Regions from separate parts of the Allobosea sp. RAF48 genome, predicted to be linked through region 1. Evidence: predicted binding sites of a transcription regulator. Region 1 holds the regulator's gene; each other region holds the start of a gene.
The links. Region 1 encodes LexA, which represses DNA repair genes until DNA is damaged. Its sites were predicted from a motif close to TGTTCNNNNTGTGTTCNG; they were not measured.
Positions count from the first base shown of each region.

Region 1 (3,862 bases):
CGGGACGATCTTCTGGCTGGTGCGCGCCCTGCTGGCGCTCTCCCAGACCGCCGCGCTGCGCTGGCCGATCAAGAAGATCGCAGCGGCCGCAGCGATGTTCGGCGCGACCGCCTACTGCATCTTCTCGGGCAGCGATGTCGCGACCGAGCGCTCGCTGATCATGACGCTGGTGATGCTCGGCGCGATCCTTGTCGATCGTGCGGCGCTGAGCATGCGCAATCTCGCGCTTGCGGCCATGATCGTGCTCCTGCGCGAGCCGGAGGCCTTGCTCGGGCCGAGCTTCCAGATGTCCTTCGGAGCCGTCGCGGCATTGATCGCCTTTGCCGAACGCTGGGAGAGCCGAAAGCGCTCCCAGCCGCCGCCGACCTTGCCGTGGCCGCTTGGGCCGGTCTGGGCCGCGGCACTCGGCATCGTCGTCACCACGTTGCTGGCAACGGCCGCGACAGCGCCCTTCGGCGCCTATCATTTTCAGACCTTCAATCCCTTCGGCCTGCTCGGCAATGCGATGGCGCTGCCCTTCGTCTCGCTCTTCGTCATGCCGGCGGCCGTCTTCGGCGTGCTGGCTTACCCCTTCGGACTGGACTGGCCCGCCTGGGCGCTGATGGGGCTGGCTTCCGATGTCGTGCTCAAGGTGGCGCACTGGGTCGCAAGCATCGACCATTCCACGGTGATGATCGCAGCCTTCGGGCCGGCGGTGCTGACCTGCTTCGTGCTGGCGCTGCTGTGGCTGACGCTCTGGACCACGCCCTGGCGCTGGCTGGCGGCGCTGCCGCTCCTGCTCGGCGTGGCCATCGCCGGCAAGCCGGAGCGGCCGGAAATCCTGATCGAACGCGACGGTTCGGGGCTGGCGGTGCGGGGCCCGGATGGCCGCCTCGCGATTGCGGGCAAGCCGAGCCGTTTCGTGCTGCAGCAATGGCTCGCTGCTGATGGCGATCGCCGTTCGCCGGACGATCCGACGCTGCGGGCCGGCATTAGCTGCGATGCGCTCGGCTGCGTCGCACGGACGCCGGATCAGCGCACCGTCTCCTACACGCGCGACAGGTTGGGGCTTATCGAGGACTGCATGCGAGCTGACCTCGTCGTCACGGCCATCCCCTGGAGCGGAACCTGCAAGGCACGGCTGATCGAGCGAATGGCGTTATCGCGCGACGGCGCGACTTCGCTCTATCGAACAGGATCGGGGTGGAGCAGCCATGTCTCGGAGCAGAACGCTGCCGACCGCCCCTGGAGCCGCCGCCGTGAACAGCGCCCTGCGCAAGCCTCGACAGCGCCTCCGAGTGTGACACCGGCTTCCGCCGACGGCGAAGCCGAGGTCGAGCGCCTTCAGTAGCGCCGCATCAGATTGACGAGGCGGCCCTGGATCTTGACCCGGTCCGGCCCGAGCACGCGCGTCTCATAGGCGGGGTTGGCGGCTTCGAGCGCGATCGAGGAGCCGCGCTTGCGCAGTCGCTTGAGCGTCGCTTCCTCGTCATCGATCAGCGCCACGACGATGTCGCCGGTATTGGCCGAATCCTGCTTGCGGATGATGACGGTGTCGCCGTCGAGGATGCCGGCTTCGACCATCGAGTCACCACGCACTTCCAGCGCGTAATGCTCGCCGGAGCCGAGCATGTCGGGCGGCAGCGAGACGGTGTGGCTACGGTTCTGGATCGCCGAGATCGGCGTGCCGGCGGCGATGCGGCCCATGACCGGGATCGCGATGGAGGAGCGGCTGTCCTCATCGGCCGCAGGGCGTGGCTTGGTGAGATTCGGCTGCGAGCCGAGGCCGCCCTGGACGACCGCAGGGTTGAAACGCTGCCGCTGCTGCGGGGCGCCGAGCCCGTCGGGCATCTTGATGATCTCGAGCGCACGCGCCCGGTTGGGCAGGCGACGGATGAATCCGCGCTCCTCCAGCGCCATGATCAGCCGGTGAATGCCCGACTTGGAGCGCAGATCGAGCGCATCCTTCATCTCGTCGAAGGAGGGCGGCACCCCGCTCTCACGCAAGCGTTCCTGGATGAAGCGCAGGAGTTCGTGTTGCTTGCGTGTCAGCATGATCCCCGCCGGCCTTCTCGAAGGCTAGATTCGAAACAAAGCAGGAACACCATACGCGTTCCACTTGTGTTCCGCAAGCGGGCTCCGGCATCGAAGCGAACAGTGGAATCCACTTTTCGGGCAGATCCGATGCGATAACCCTATACAGATCGCTACGATCGCGTCCGACAGGATGAGCGGTGATCTAGCGCAGCGGCAGGATGCGGCAGATGTCGCCTTTTTTTGCCGGCGCGGCATGGGCAGGCCGGATCGTCAATGCCTGCGCCCGTGCCAGCGTGCCGAGCATCGAGGAATCCTGCCGGTCGAAGGGCGTCGCCACCCAGCCATCCGGCCTCAGTGCGAGCTCCGAGCGCAGATAGTCCTCGCGCTCGTCATTGGCCGGCATGTCACGGCCGAGGCGGGCGGGGATGCTGCGGTCGCGGTCGGCCTCCCCAATGCCGAGCAGAGCCTCGATCAGCGGCAGGACGAAGAGATGGCCGCAGACGATCGAGGAGACCGGGTTTCCGGGCAAGCCGACCACGACCATGCGGCCGAGTCGGCCGGTCATCATCGGTTTGCCCGGCCGCATCGCGATCTTCCAGAAGCCGAGCGACATGCCGGCCCGCGTCAGCGCCTCCTGCACGAGGTCATGCGCGCCGACCGAGGCCCCGCCGAGTGTGATGAGGACGTCGGCGTCGGCGTCCCGCGCCTGGCCGATCTTGGCCGCGAGGTCGGCGTGGTCGTCGCGGGCGATGCCGAGATCGAGAACGGCACCGCCGGCCTTCTCGACCAGTGCAGCGAGCGAGAAGGAGTTCGAGGCGACGATCTGGTCGCGCCCGACCGGCTCGCCCGGAGCCACCAACTCGTCGCCAGTGGCAAGGATCGCGACGCGCGGCTTGCGCCGGACGGGCAAGGTCGGATGTCCCATCGCGGCGGCAAGGCCCAGCGCAGCGCTGTCGAGCACGCGTCCGGCCGGCAGCAGGACGTTGCCCTCGCGGAAATCCAGCCCGGCTGCGCGCAGGAACTTGCCCCTGGCAGGCGGCACCCGCACGCGGATCGCCGGGCTGTCGACGCCGTCGGCATCCTCCTGCATCAGGACGGTATCGGCGCCCTCCGGCATTGGCGCGCCCGTGAAGATGCGCACGGCCTGCCCCGGCCCGACCGAGCCCTCGAAGGCCCGGCCAGCGGCGGATTCGCCGATCACCGCGAGCGAGATGCCCGCCGCCATGTCGTCGCCGCGCACGGCATAGCCGTCCATGGCGGAATTGGCGAAGGGCGGCTGGGTCCGGAGCGCCTTGACCTCACCGGCAAGCACCCGCCAGGCGCATTGCGCGAGCGGCAGGGTTTCGGCCCCGGTCGGCCCTGGAATGCTGTCGAGCAGCGCCTTGCGCGCGACGGGGACCGGGGTGAGCGCCATCAGAGCAGGATGCCGAACCGCAGGTCCGCGGCAGCGAATAGTTGGGACCGGTTTTCGGATGACATCATGCTCGACTTCCTTCCTGCGAAGCCTTTGCGTCGTAGTCGCCGGACTGGCCGCCGGATTTGTGTATGAGCCGGATGTTCTCGATCCGCATCGCCCTGTCGACCGCCTTGACCATGTCGTAGACGGTCAGGCAGGCGACCGAGACGGCCGTGAGCGCCTCCATCTCGACGCCGGTCTGGCCTTTCATCTTCACTTCGGCGCGCACGCGCACGCCCGGCAATGCCTCGTCGATCGTGAGATCGACCCCGATCTTGCTGAGCAGCAGGGGGTGGCAGAGCGGGATCAGCTCATGTGTGCGCTTGGCGGCCATGATTCCGGCGAGGCGCGCCGTGCCGAGCACGTCGCCCTTCTTGGCGTTGCCGTCGC
Region 1 is NZ_JBFRDZ010000005.1:138,147-142,008, reverse strand. It holds gene AB4Z10_RS11555 (ComEC/Rec2 family competence protein) at 1-1,330, shown strand, start outside; gene lexA (transcriptional repressor LexA) at 1,324-2,034, opposite strand; gene AB4Z10_RS11545 (molybdopterin molybdotransferase MoeA) at 2,219-3,430, opposite strand; gene moaC (cyclic pyranopterin monophosphate synthase MoaC) at 3,495-3,862, opposite strand, start outside.

Region 2 (3,862 bases), on a different contig from region 1:
GACTGACGATCCGTGGGAGTCGCACAATGATCTCGCAGTTTCCGAACGCGCTGACCTCCTCATCGAATGGTTCGAAGCATCTAAGATTGACGATTATGTCCGTTTGGCGATTGCAGTTCTAGACAATGCCGATCTCAAGACGCGGTCCTATCGCGATAGCGTAGAGCTGGCCCAATTTTACTGGAGCGCCGACTACATCTTGCCGGCCGACCACGATCTCAGGGAAGAACTGTTCGACGCAATTAAGCAACGTTTCTGCCTAGCCGTAAAATCGGGGCTGTCCCTGGACGATATCGTCACTGTCGTGAAGAGCGTTAAGGAATATATGGGTGACCCCACTCCTGATACCGTAGAAGAGGCTTTATCGGAGGTCCTCGACTACGAGTTCCACGATACGAGTGCAGCGATCAATGACCTGGATACACCAGATAGTTTACAGGAACATCTTGAACATCTGGAAGAGCTTTCGAAAATTACGGGCTACAGCATAACAAAAGCCAGGGCGGCGATTGAGGGCAAACTATCTATGCTGGAAGAGCCCGAGACGCCTGACTTTAGCTCCAGCGTGTCGAAACGGGCGTCGGAAACCGACGAGGAATTCACGGACGCGGACCTGCGAAGCCTGTTCGGGAATCTTCGATATTGAACCAAGCCTCCGCGAGGGAGGTCTCGCCTCAGAACATAAGAAGTCGCGGCAGACCATCGTAAATTGGGAATGCTCCCATAGCGAACTGCCAAAAATGCTGCAGATCGAAATCAGAGGGCTCAACGTTTCCGGCAGAGGGGTAGCTCTCGACGAAGCCGGGGCAAGCGCGCTTCGTAGCAGACCTCATGAGCTTGGGTCGGGAGCCGCTCGGCTCCCCTCTTTTCAGTTTGGGGGTAAGGCCGAGCGGCCCTCAAAGCGTTAGCTCGACAGCAGATCATTCTGGAATTCACCCGCCGAGGATGCTTCATCGTAAGCGGTGTTCCGACCGCACCTTCTTCGCCGCGGGTTGAGCGCCCACTCTGACGGTCCTGATTTGGAGGGATCGTTTTGTGTCGAGGCTTGACCATAGACTTGAGCCTGAGGGCGAGGTGCGCCGCTTCGAGGTGATCACCGGGGCGATAGGCCGACGGCGGTGGACTGCCGATGACCGGGCGCAGATTCTTGAAAAGACGCTGGTTCATGGAGCGGTCGTCTCCGAGGTGGCGCGCCGGCATGGCCGGACGCCGCAGCAGTTGTTCACCTGGTGCCGCGAGGCGCGCAAGGCGCGCAGGCGCTGCCGGCCTTCGTGCCGGCTGTCGTCATCGCCCGCATCGTCGCCGGTCATCCCCAAAGCCAGATCGGCGACCTGCTGCCTTGGGCCTACGCCCCCCAGCAGCTCAAGGCCGTGGCCTGAAAACAGCGGTTACGCTTCATCCTCGCGTGCAAAAATTAGACTGCCGCAAAGCGGGCGTTGCCAGAGTCCGAAAAGGGCCAGGATCTGCCGATTACAGCAGCCTACCGTATTCCTCAAATTTGCATGCGACGATGGCTGGGAAACCCTGGCTCAGAATGAACGGCAGTCCGGTGGGTAAAATACGACTGTTTCCCCGGAAGCGCCGTGGCGGGCTGACTGATCGGCCCTTATTGTGAGCGGATTGGCGCGCCAAAAGGCGCCGGGATAGATATCAGCCGAATGAAGACGAGCTCTGCTCAGATCGACCTGTTTGATGACGCGCCCGGCTACCGCGAGGCGCCACGGCCGGCGCCGAGAAAGCGTCAGGCGGTAGCGCCCCAGCATGCCGGCTGGGACGACGAAGAAGCCGCGCAACGACTGGAGCAGACTGGCCGTTTCAGGATTCTGCGGAAGCTTGTTCCGCGCACCGTCATCCCGCGGGTTGAAAGCGCCTATCCGAACCTTGCGGTCCTGGTGGATACGGAGACGACGGGTCTGAACCACGCCAAGGACGAGGTCATCGAAATCGGCGCGGTCGCATTCACCTATCATGATGAAGGCGTCATCGGCGATGTCGTCGGCGTCTACAGCGGGTTGCGTCAGCCATCGGAACCGATCCCAGCCGAAATCACGCGGCTGACGGGGATCACTGACCAGATGGTCGCTGGCCTGGAAATCGACTTCGCCGCACTTGATGCTCTGATAGAGCCTGCGGATCTGGTGATCGCGCACAACGCCGCGTTCGATCGACCGTTTTGCGAGAACCTCTCACGGACTTTCACTGCGAAGGCGTGGGCATGTTCCGTCAAGGAGATTCCATGGGCCGACCTTGGTTTCGAGGGAAACAAGCTCGGCTACCTCGTCGGACAGTCCGGTCTGTTTCATGAGGGGCATCGAGCGACCGATGATTGCCACGCGCTGCTAGAGGTGCTGGCGCGTCCGGTGGGACAGGATGGAACTCCGCCCTTCGCTGCGCTTTTACGATCCAGCCAACAAAGTCGAATCCGGATTTATGCAGAGAACGCACCCTTCGACATGAAGGACCACCTTAAAGGCCGAGGCTATCGCTGGTCAGATGGCAGTGACGGAAGGCCCCGAGCCTGGTGGATTGAGATTGATGAAGAGCTCTGGGACGAGGAGCTGCGGTATCTTCGGACCGACATCTACGGCTGGGAAGACGCAGAGCCACTGACGGTGCACCTGACCGCGCTTGAGCGATATCGCGTGTAGCTCCTGTTCTAAAGCCGGCGCCGCTAGGGGCCGCTTCCAAGCTTGACTCCGCGAACACGATCGTTCTCATAATGTTCTCATTCTTGAGGACGTATCCCATGCCGCCAGTCGTGCCCCGACACGCGCCTGCTCCGACCCTTATGGAGCGCCAGATCGATTCATTCTTGGCGGCGTTCGATGGCAATGCGCGGGCTGCCATCGGCGCCTTACTTCATAATCGCGATGAGATTCTGAAGGATGCGGACCGGGTCGCCTCGCTGAGCCTCTTGCGCCGTCGGTTCTCAAAGGGAGCACGGGAGTTGGAGACATGAATGCCGTCGCCCCGATCAGCTATCTAGATGCGCTCAACCCGGCCCAGCGGCGTGCGGTCACGCACGGCGTTGGCGCGACGGCCGGATCGCCCTTGCTTGTCATAGCGGGCGCTGGCTCTGGAAAGACCAACACGCTGGCCCATCGTGTCGCCCACCTCATGGTCAGCGGCGCCGATCCGCGGCGGATCCTGCTGATGACGTTCTCGCGCCGGGCCGCGTCCGAGATGGCGAAGCGTGTCGAGCGCATCGCGCGCAAGGTGCTGGGAGATGGTGCCGGTGTACTCGCCGATGCCTTGACCTGGGCTGGGACCTTTCACGGCATCGGCGCGCGGCTGTTGCGCGATTATGCTGAGCAGCTTGGCCTCGATCCCGCTTTCTCGATCCATGATCGCGAGGACTCGGCCGACCAGATGAATTTGGTCCGGCACGAGCTCGGTTTCTCGAAGACGGAGTCGCGCTTTCCGACGAAGGGTACCTGCCTGTCGATCTATTCGCGATGCGTGAACGCCGAGCTGCCGATCGAGGACGTTTTACGCCTGTCCTATCCCTGGTGCGCCACTTGGGCGGCCGAGCTGAAAGAGCTCTTCGCCGCCTATGTCGAGGCGAAGCAGAGCCAGAACGTGCTCGATTACGACGATCTGCTGCTCTACTGGGCGCAGGCCGTGACCGATCCCGATATCGCAGCAGACATAGGTGGTCGCTTCGATCACGTCATGGTCGACGAGTACCAGGACACGAACCGTCTCCAGTCGTCCATCCTGCTCGCACTTAAACCCGATGGCTTCGGTCTGACGGTCGTGGGCGACGATGCCCAATCGATCTATTCGTTCCGAGCAGCCACGGTCCGCAACATCCTCGATTTCCCGGCAGCGTTCGTGCCGCCGGCCGAAATCATCACACTCG
Region 2 is NZ_JBFRDZ010000007.1:195,422-199,283, forward strand. It holds gene AB4Z10_RS15460 (ATP-binding protein) at 1-646, shown strand, start outside; partial or broken gene AB4Z10_RS15465 (transposase) at 1,090-1,197, shown strand; gene AB4Z10_RS15470 (hypothetical protein) at 1,230-1,379, shown strand; gene AB4Z10_RS15475 (3'-5' exonuclease) at 1,659-2,648, shown strand; gene AB4Z10_RS15480 (ATP-dependent helicase) at 2,956-3,862, shown strand, end outside.
Region 2: a site for LexA is predicted at 2,710-2,727, ahead of AB4Z10_RS15480 (ATP-dependent helicase). Genes of this name have one in related genera too.

Region 3 (3,862 bases), on a different contig from region 1:
GGAGAAAAACGATGCGTTGGAAGTTTGCCGTACTTGCCATTGGCTTGGCGCTTGCGGGCTGCAATACCAACTCGGCCGATCAGCGGACGCTGGGTGGCGGGCTCATCGGCGCCGGCACTGGCGCCGTGATCGGCGGCATTGCGGGCGGCGGTCGCGGCGCGGCGATCGGTGCCGCCGTCGGCGGTGTGACGGGCGCCGTGATCGGACGTGCGACCACCCCGAACAACTGCATCTACCAAGACCGCTACGGACGCACCTTCGAAGCGCGCTGCCCCTGATAGGGCCTTCAGGTTCAGCGATTTCAGCCGCGCGGCCTTCCGCCGGCGCGGTTGAAATCGTGTCGCCGCGCGCGATCGGCGGATCATCCCGATGCGTGTCGGTGGAGGCGCGGAGTTGCACTGCGCCAAATGCAGAAACGCCTGCCTTAAGGGAATCTCATGCGCATCGCCTCGACGATCAGCAGGAGATCATTGCTCTCCTGCATTCTTGGAGGGTTCGGATGCGCCGCGATGGGCGCCGCGACCAGCGCAACAGCTGCCCCGGCGGGGGACGATCAGCCCATCGGGGAAGAGATGGCGCGCGCGCTGGATGAGGCCGATGTCGCCTTCAGCCAGCGGCCGCAACTATACTACAATCGCCAGCGGCAGCACGGACAGCCGCCGCGGCAGCGCCGCCAACGCAGGCGTCCGCCGCATTGGCGCCATCGCTGACGACGGCGAAGCGCCCGCTCGACGCGAGAACAGCCCCGCTGAGCGGGAGGCTCTCGGCCAGCCTCCGGGATATGCAAGAGAATGGCGTCATCGGACGCTCGAATTCTGTCGCGCGCCGACCTGGAGCGGATTCACCGATCAGGTTGAATCAACCTGATCGGTGAATCCGCTCTCACTTGGAAAGAGACGGCTTTAGCGATCGGCTTGCGGTGCAAGCTGATCGGAATGGGCCCTAGAACGGGATATCGTCGTCGAGATGGGTCGACGAGGAACGGCCGCCACCGCCGCCGCCACCACCGCCCGACATGGCCGGCTGGCGCGAACCGCCGCCACCGCCACCGCCCATCGCGCCGGAGCGGCCGAAGGAGCCGCCGCCGCCCGAACGATCGTCCATGTAGCCGCCGCCACCGCCGCCTTCGCCGTACTCATCCGAGCCGCCCTGGCGGCTGTCGAGGATGGTGAGCTCGCCGCGGAAGCGCTGCAGCACGATCTCGGTGGTGTATTTCTCGACGCCGGACTGGTCCTGCCACTTGCGGGTCTGGAGCTGGCCCTCGATGTAAACCTTCGAGCCCTTCTTCAGGTACTGCTCGGCGACCTTCGCCAGGTTCTCGTTGAAGATCACGACCGAGTGCCACTCGGTGCGCTCCTTGCGCTCGCCGCTCTGCTTGTCGCGCCATGTCTCGGAGGTGGCGATGCGCAGATTGACGACAGGCTCGCCGCTGCCGAGGCGGCGCACTTCGGGATCGCGCCCGAGATTGCCGACCAGAATGACCTTGTTGACGCTACCAGCCATGACAGGCTCCATTTCCTGCGCACTTCACACAAACCGGCCGCTCGACCGGAGCCGAACCCTATCGGCCGATTAAGGCATTATCAATGATGTTCCCGTTTTGTTCAAATGGTTTTCCCCTGTCGAATCACACCGCCAGGCGGTCGCCGCAGACGAACTGCTGGAAGGCTACGGCAGGTCGCCTTCCAGCCTGACGCCGAGCGAAGCCAGCGCCCGCCAATAACCCGGATAGGTCTTGCCGACGCAGGCGGGGTCCAGGATGGTGATGCCGTTGAGCTTGAGGCCCGCCAGCGCGAAGCTCATTGCGATGCGGTGATCGGCATGGCTGTCGATCCGCGCGGGAAGGGTCTGCCCGGCGAGGGCCGGATCGGACGCGACCAGAAGATCGTCCCCCTCCTCCCGGCCGAGGCCCGGCCGGATGCGCGACAACCCCTGCGCCAGCGCCGCCACCCGGTCGCATTCCTTGACCCGCAGATTGGCGATTCCGACGAAGCGAACCGGCCGCTGGTTGAAGGCCGCGAGCACGGCGAGAGTGGGAATCGCATCCTGCATCTGCGAGCCATCGATGACGGCCGGCAGGTGCGGGAAGCTGGCGATGATCTTGTGCGCGGCCGCGTCGGGCTGGGTGAAGGCCGAGGGGGCGACACCGAGATCGATGGCACCGCCGGTCAGCACCTCAGCCGCCCAGAGATAGGTGGCGGCGGACGCATCGGGTTCGATCAGGAAGTCGGCAGCCTTATAGCCGGTCGGTTCCACCCGCCATGTCGCCGGATCCGGCTGCGAAACTATCGCCCCGAAGGCCTTCATCACCGCCAGCGTCAGATCGATATAGCCGCGCGCGCCGATTTCCTTGCCGGTCAAGGCGATCTCGACCGGGCCACGCCCGCAGGCCGCCGCCATCAGCAGCGCGGACACGTACTGGCTGGACAAGCCGCCATCGATCTCCACGCGCCCGGCAGGGAAGCTCCCCTGCCCCTCGACCGTAACCGGGGGGCAACCGCTCGGAGCCGTCACCGCCACGTCCAATGTCCGCAGCGCCTCGACCAGCGGCGCGATCGGGCGTTTGCGCATGTGCTCGTCGCCGTCGACGATCACGGTGCCGTCGACCAGCGCGGCGGCTGCGGTCAGGAAGCGTGTCGCGGTACCGGCGTTGCCGAGGAAGAGCGGCTCGGCGGGCGGTTGCAACCGGCCCGTTCCCGAGACGACGAAGGTGGTCTCATCGGGCTCGTCGACCGTGACGCCCATCGCGCGCACCGCCTGCGCCATGTGGCGGGTGTCGTCGCTCTTCAGGGCGCCGGTCAGCCGGCTCGTGCCGCCGGCCAGCGCCGCCACGAGCAAGGCGCGGTTGGTGATCGATTTCGAGCCGGGGGGCTCCACCCGGCCCCGCAGCGGCGCGCCCGGCGGAACGATCGTCAGTGCGACCGTCGCATTCATCGTCCGTAACCTTCGCCCGTTTCAAAGCCTGCGCCGAAACGGCGCGCGCAAGCTCATAGCGTGGCCGGCCCGGTTTGTCGCGGAAGAAGCGGCGAACGTCCCCGCTCCGCCCCAAAATCAGCCGTGCCGCCGGTGCGACACGAGGACGGCCTGCGCCATCCGGTCCAGCAACACGGCGAGCAGGACGATGCCGAGCCCGCCGACGAAGCCGAGGCCGGGATCGGCCCGCTGCAGACCGAGCAGGACGATCTCTCCGAGTCCCTTGGCGCCGATCATCGAAGCGACCACGACCATAGCCAGCGCCATCATGATCGCCTGGTTCAGCCCTTGCAGGATGGTGAGCCGCGCGAGCGGCAGCTCGATCAGCCAGAAGGTCTGCCGTGGCTTCAGGCCCAGCGCCCGCGAGGCCTCGATGAAACCGGGATCGACGCCGCGCAGGCCAAGTTCCGTCAGCCGCGCGAAGGGCGGCAGCGCATAGATCAGCGTCGCGACCAGTGCCGGCGCACGCCCAAGGCCGAGCACCATCGCCACCGGGATCAGATAGACGAAGCTCGGGATGGTCTGCATCAGGTCGTAGAGCGGCGCGAGCGCCCGGCCGAGGTGCGGCAGCCGCGCCGCCGCGACGCCCAGCGGCAATCCGAGCAGCACGACGAACAGCACGGCGACCGCGACCAGGGCAAGCGACTGCATCGCCTCGCCCCAGACGCCGAGCCCGGCCAGAGCCACCGGCAGGGCCGCCATCGCCAGCGCAAAGCCGATCCGCCGCGTCGCAAGCCAGGCGCCGGCTGCGACCGCCAGGACGAAAGCCGGAACCGGAATGTGCTGGAGCGCCGTCTCGACCAGCCGGACCGGGGCGGTCAGCGTCGCACCGAGGCCGTCGAGCTTGTCGCCATAGCCAGTGACGACGGCATCGACCCCGCGGTTGACG
Region 3 is NZ_JBFRDZ010000006.1:272,828-276,689, reverse strand. It holds gene AB4Z10_RS13955 (YMGG-like glycine zipper-containing protein) at 12-278, shown strand; gene AB4Z10_RS13950 (hypothetical protein) at 438-710, shown strand; gene ssb (single-stranded DNA-binding protein) at 943-1,503, opposite strand; gene AB4Z10_RS13940 (3-phosphoshikimate 1-carboxyvinyltransferase) at 1,669-2,934, opposite strand; gene AB4Z10_RS13935 (ABC transporter permease) at 3,052-3,862, opposite strand, start outside.
Region 3: a site for LexA is predicted at 1,591-1,608, ahead of ssb (single-stranded DNA-binding protein). Genes of this name have one in related genera too.

Region 4 (3,862 bases), on a different contig from region 1:
AGCTCGCGTCTCTGCCAGAAGCTCGACAGCCCCATCATGCTCTGCCGGTCGAGGCCGAGCTCCACGATGATGGCGTTCGAGACGATCGCGTGGCAGATCACCACCGCATAGATCGGCACGCCATGGTCGTGGAACGCGGTCGCCAGCTTGCGGGCCGACTCGCTGTAGCCCTCCCGGAGATCGCCGGAAGCAAGTTTGATCCAGTGCGCCAGCCGCCGCTGGTGGACGTCGGGACGGCGCAGCGCCTGCGCGATCTCCGGCCAGGGCGCGAATTGCTCGTGCAGCTCTTCCAGCAGTTGCGGCAGCCGGTCGCGCGCGAAACCCGATAGCGAAGCGAGAAGCTCGATATCCTCGCTGAAGATCCGGAAGGCGCGGAACCGGTGTTCCTGCGCGGCAATGGAATTAAATGTCACTGGTTCACGAGCTTGAAAGATGACGGCATGGCGCCGCCGGCATACTGCTCGGCCACGGCAAACAATGGCTTAACGGCCGCTCCGCCATCGATCTCGCCAGCGAGGGCCCACTGGCGCTTGCCTGTCCCGGAAATCGGCGCCTATAAGGCCGTTCCGATCGCCCCGGCGCGCCGCGGGTGGTGTTTCCATGGTTCCATCATCTCAAAGGGCAGCGAGTCCCCATGGCCGGCCATTCACAGTTCAAGAACATCATGCACCGCAAGGGCAAGCAGGACGCGGTGCGCTCCAAGCTGTTCTCGAAGCTGGCCCGCGAAATCACCGTCGCCGCCAAGATGGGCATGCCCGACATCAACATGAACCCGCGGCTGCGCATGGCGGTGCTCGCCGCCCGCGCCGAGAACATGCCGAAGGACAATATCCAGCGCGCCATCAACAAGGCCGCCGGCGGCGAAGGCGATAACTACGACGAGGTCCGCTACGAGGGCTACGGCCCCGGCGGCGCCGCCGTCATCGTCGAGGCGCTGACCGACAATCGCAACCGCACCGCCTCGGCCGTCCGCTCCTACTTCACCAAGTCCGGCGGCGCGCTCGGCGAAAGCAATTCCGTCTCCTTCATGTTCAACCGCGTCGGCGAGGTCACCTATCCGCCGGAGGCCGGCGACGCCGACAAGGTGATGGAAGCCGCGATCGAAGCCGGCGCCGACGATGTCGCCTCGGACGAGAACGGCCATGTCATCACCTGCGCCTTCGACGCGCTGAACGAAGTCTCCAAGGCGCTCGAAGCCTCGCTCGGCGCGCCCGCCTCGGCCAAGCCGGTCTGGCGGCCGACGACGACGGCCCCGCTCGACGAAGACAAGGCGGCATCGATGATGAAGCTGATGGAAGCGCTCGACAACGACGACGACGTCCAGAACGTCTTCGCCAATTTCGAGATTGCCGACGACATCATGGCCAAGCTCAGCGCCTGATCCCGGCCAGCCGTCATTCTCGGGCGAAGCGAAGCGCAGACCCGAGAATCTCATGCCGGAAAACGCGGCGGCACCTCCTGGTCACGAGATGCTCGGGTCAAGCCCGAGCATGACGGCTTGCATTACCGCCCGATCAGCGCATCCCAGAGCGGCAGGCTGATCAGCGCACTCAGGAAGATCACCAGATAGGCGCCGCGCCGGAAGCTCTGCTCCGAGGCCAGCCGGAAGCCATGCGTGCCGGCCCAGAGCCCGATCCCGTAGACCGCGAAGAGCGGCACCGCCATCAGCAGCGCGCCGAAGATGAGAATGCCTTTCCACCACAGCACCGCGCCGCTGATCAGCGTCGAGACGCCGAAGAAGGCCTGCATGTTGGCCCGCGTCTTGTGCCGGTCGTTGCGCTGGGCACCCAGCCAGAACACCGCCAGCGGCATGCCGCCGATAGAGGCCATGCCGTTGAAAAGTCCGGACAGCGCGCCGACCCCGAGCGAAAGCGGGATCGTCGGGCGCCCGTGATAGCGCCAGCCCGAGGCCATAAGACCGACCGCAACCAGCACCAGCGAGGCGAGCAGCCAGCGCATCGTCTCGCGGTCGAGCCAGGTCAGAAGCCAGATGCCGGCCGGCAGCGCCAGCGTCGCCGTCAGCAGGAGCGGCAGGATTTCGCCCCACTCGGCCCGCCTGGCGCTGCGCGCCGCGATCGGCAGGGCGAAGGGCAGGTCGATGAACCAGATCAGCCCCAGCGCCGCCACCGGCCCGAGCACCATCGAGGCCAGCGGCATGAATACCATCGCGAAGCCGAAGCCGGTGAAGCCGCGCACCAGCCCGCCGAGCAGCGTGGCGGCGAGCAGGACGGCGATGCCGTCTGAGGTCAGTCCGGGCATGAAGGCGGAGAGGCTGAAAGGCATGGCGTCGGCGTCGGAGAAGCTGATCCGGCGAACCATGCCCGCCGCTGCGCGGCAAGAACAACTTTCCTTTTTGATGCGATCGATGAGCGGAATTCATCTCCGCCCAAGTTCCGGGCGGGACAAATCCGAAACACCCGCTAGTTTGGCAACGTTATGGCACCCGCGATTCGCATCATCGGCATCGACCCCGGCCTCCGGAAGACCGGCTGGGGCGTCGTCGTCTCGGAAGGCAACAAGCTCTCCTTCGTCGCCTGCGGCTGCGTAGAAAGCGACGGCACTCTCGCCTTGGGCGAGCGCCTGCGGCAGCTGCACGAGGGACTGCACAAGATCATCGCCACGCATCGCCCGCATGAGGCGGCCGTGGAAGAGACCTTCATCAATCGCGATCCGCAATCGGCGCTGAAGCTCGGCCAGGCGCGCGGCATCGCATTGGTCGTGCCCTCGCTGGCCGGCCTGAGCGTGGCGGAATACGCCGCCAATCTCGTCAAGAAGACGGTGGTCGGCGTCGGCCACGCCGACAAGAAGCAGGTGCAGGCAATGATCCGCGTGCTCCTGCCCAAGGCCGAGACCCGCTCCGCCGATGCGGCGGACGCGCTCGCCGTCGCGATCTGTCATGCCCAGCATCGCGGCATGAAGGCGCTGGTCGCGCAATTGAAGGCATCGTGAGGGCCATGCTGTCATCTGGTAATTTTTGCGAGGCTCGTACCGCGCAGGTCATCCCGGACGCAGCGAAGCGGAGATCCGGGATCCATGCCTGAACCTCTATCGGCGGCGCTCCGGCATGGATCCCGGGTCTCCCTGCGGTCGCCCGGGATGACAGGCGGAGAATATCGATGATCGGCAAGCTCAAGGGCCTGATCGATTCCTATGGCGAGGACCACGTTATCATCGACGTGCAAGGCGTCGGCTATGTCGTGCAGTGCTCGGCGCGCACGCTGCAGCGCCTGCCCAAGCCGGGCGAGGCGGCGGCGCTCTCGATCGAGACCCATGTCCGCGAGGATGCCATCCGCCTCTACGGCTTCATGTCCGACGTCGAGCGCGACTGGTTCCGGCTGATGCAGGTGGTGCAGGGCGTCGGCGCCAAGGTCGCGCTCGCCATCCTCTCGACACTGGACCCGGGCGCGCTCGCCACCGCCATCGCCACCAACGACAAGGCGGCGATCGCCCGCGCCCCGGGCGTCGGCCCCAAGCTGGCGCAGCGCCTCTGCGCCGAGCTCAAGGACAAGGCCCCGGCCTTCGGCCATATCGATCCTGGGATCGTCCAGCTCTCCGGCGCGCTCGAGGACCGGAAATTGCCGCAGCCCATCGCCGACGCAGTCTCGGCGCTCGCCAATCTCGGCTATCCTCAGGCGCAGGCCGTAGCGGCCGTCGCAGCCGCCGCCAAGGCCGCCGGCGACGGCGCCGGCACGGCCCAGCTCATCAAGCTGGGCCTGAAGGAACTGGCGAAGTGAGCGAAGCGCCCGACGAGCTGGACCTGCGCATCGTCACTGACAAGACCGAGCTTTGCCGCATCATGCTGGCGAGCTGGGGCTCGCACAGCATGATGATCGACCTGCATGTCTATGACGTCGCCGAGATC
Region 4 is NZ_JBFRDZ010000015.1:58,809-62,670, forward strand. It holds gene AB4Z10_RS23870 (methyl-accepting chemotaxis protein) at 1-413, opposite strand, end outside; gene AB4Z10_RS23875 (YebC/PmpR family DNA-binding transcriptional regulator) at 635-1,381, shown strand; gene AB4Z10_RS23880 (sulfite exporter TauE/SafE family protein) at 1,504-2,319, opposite strand; gene ruvC (crossover junction endodeoxyribonuclease RuvC) at 2,437-2,949, shown strand; gene ruvA (Holliday junction branch migration protein RuvA) at 3,117-3,734, shown strand; gene AB4Z10_RS23895 (GNAT family N-acetyltransferase) at 3,731-3,862, shown strand, end outside.
Region 4: a site for LexA is predicted at 2,399-2,416, ahead of ruvC (crossover junction endodeoxyribonuclease RuvC). Genes of this name have one in related genera too.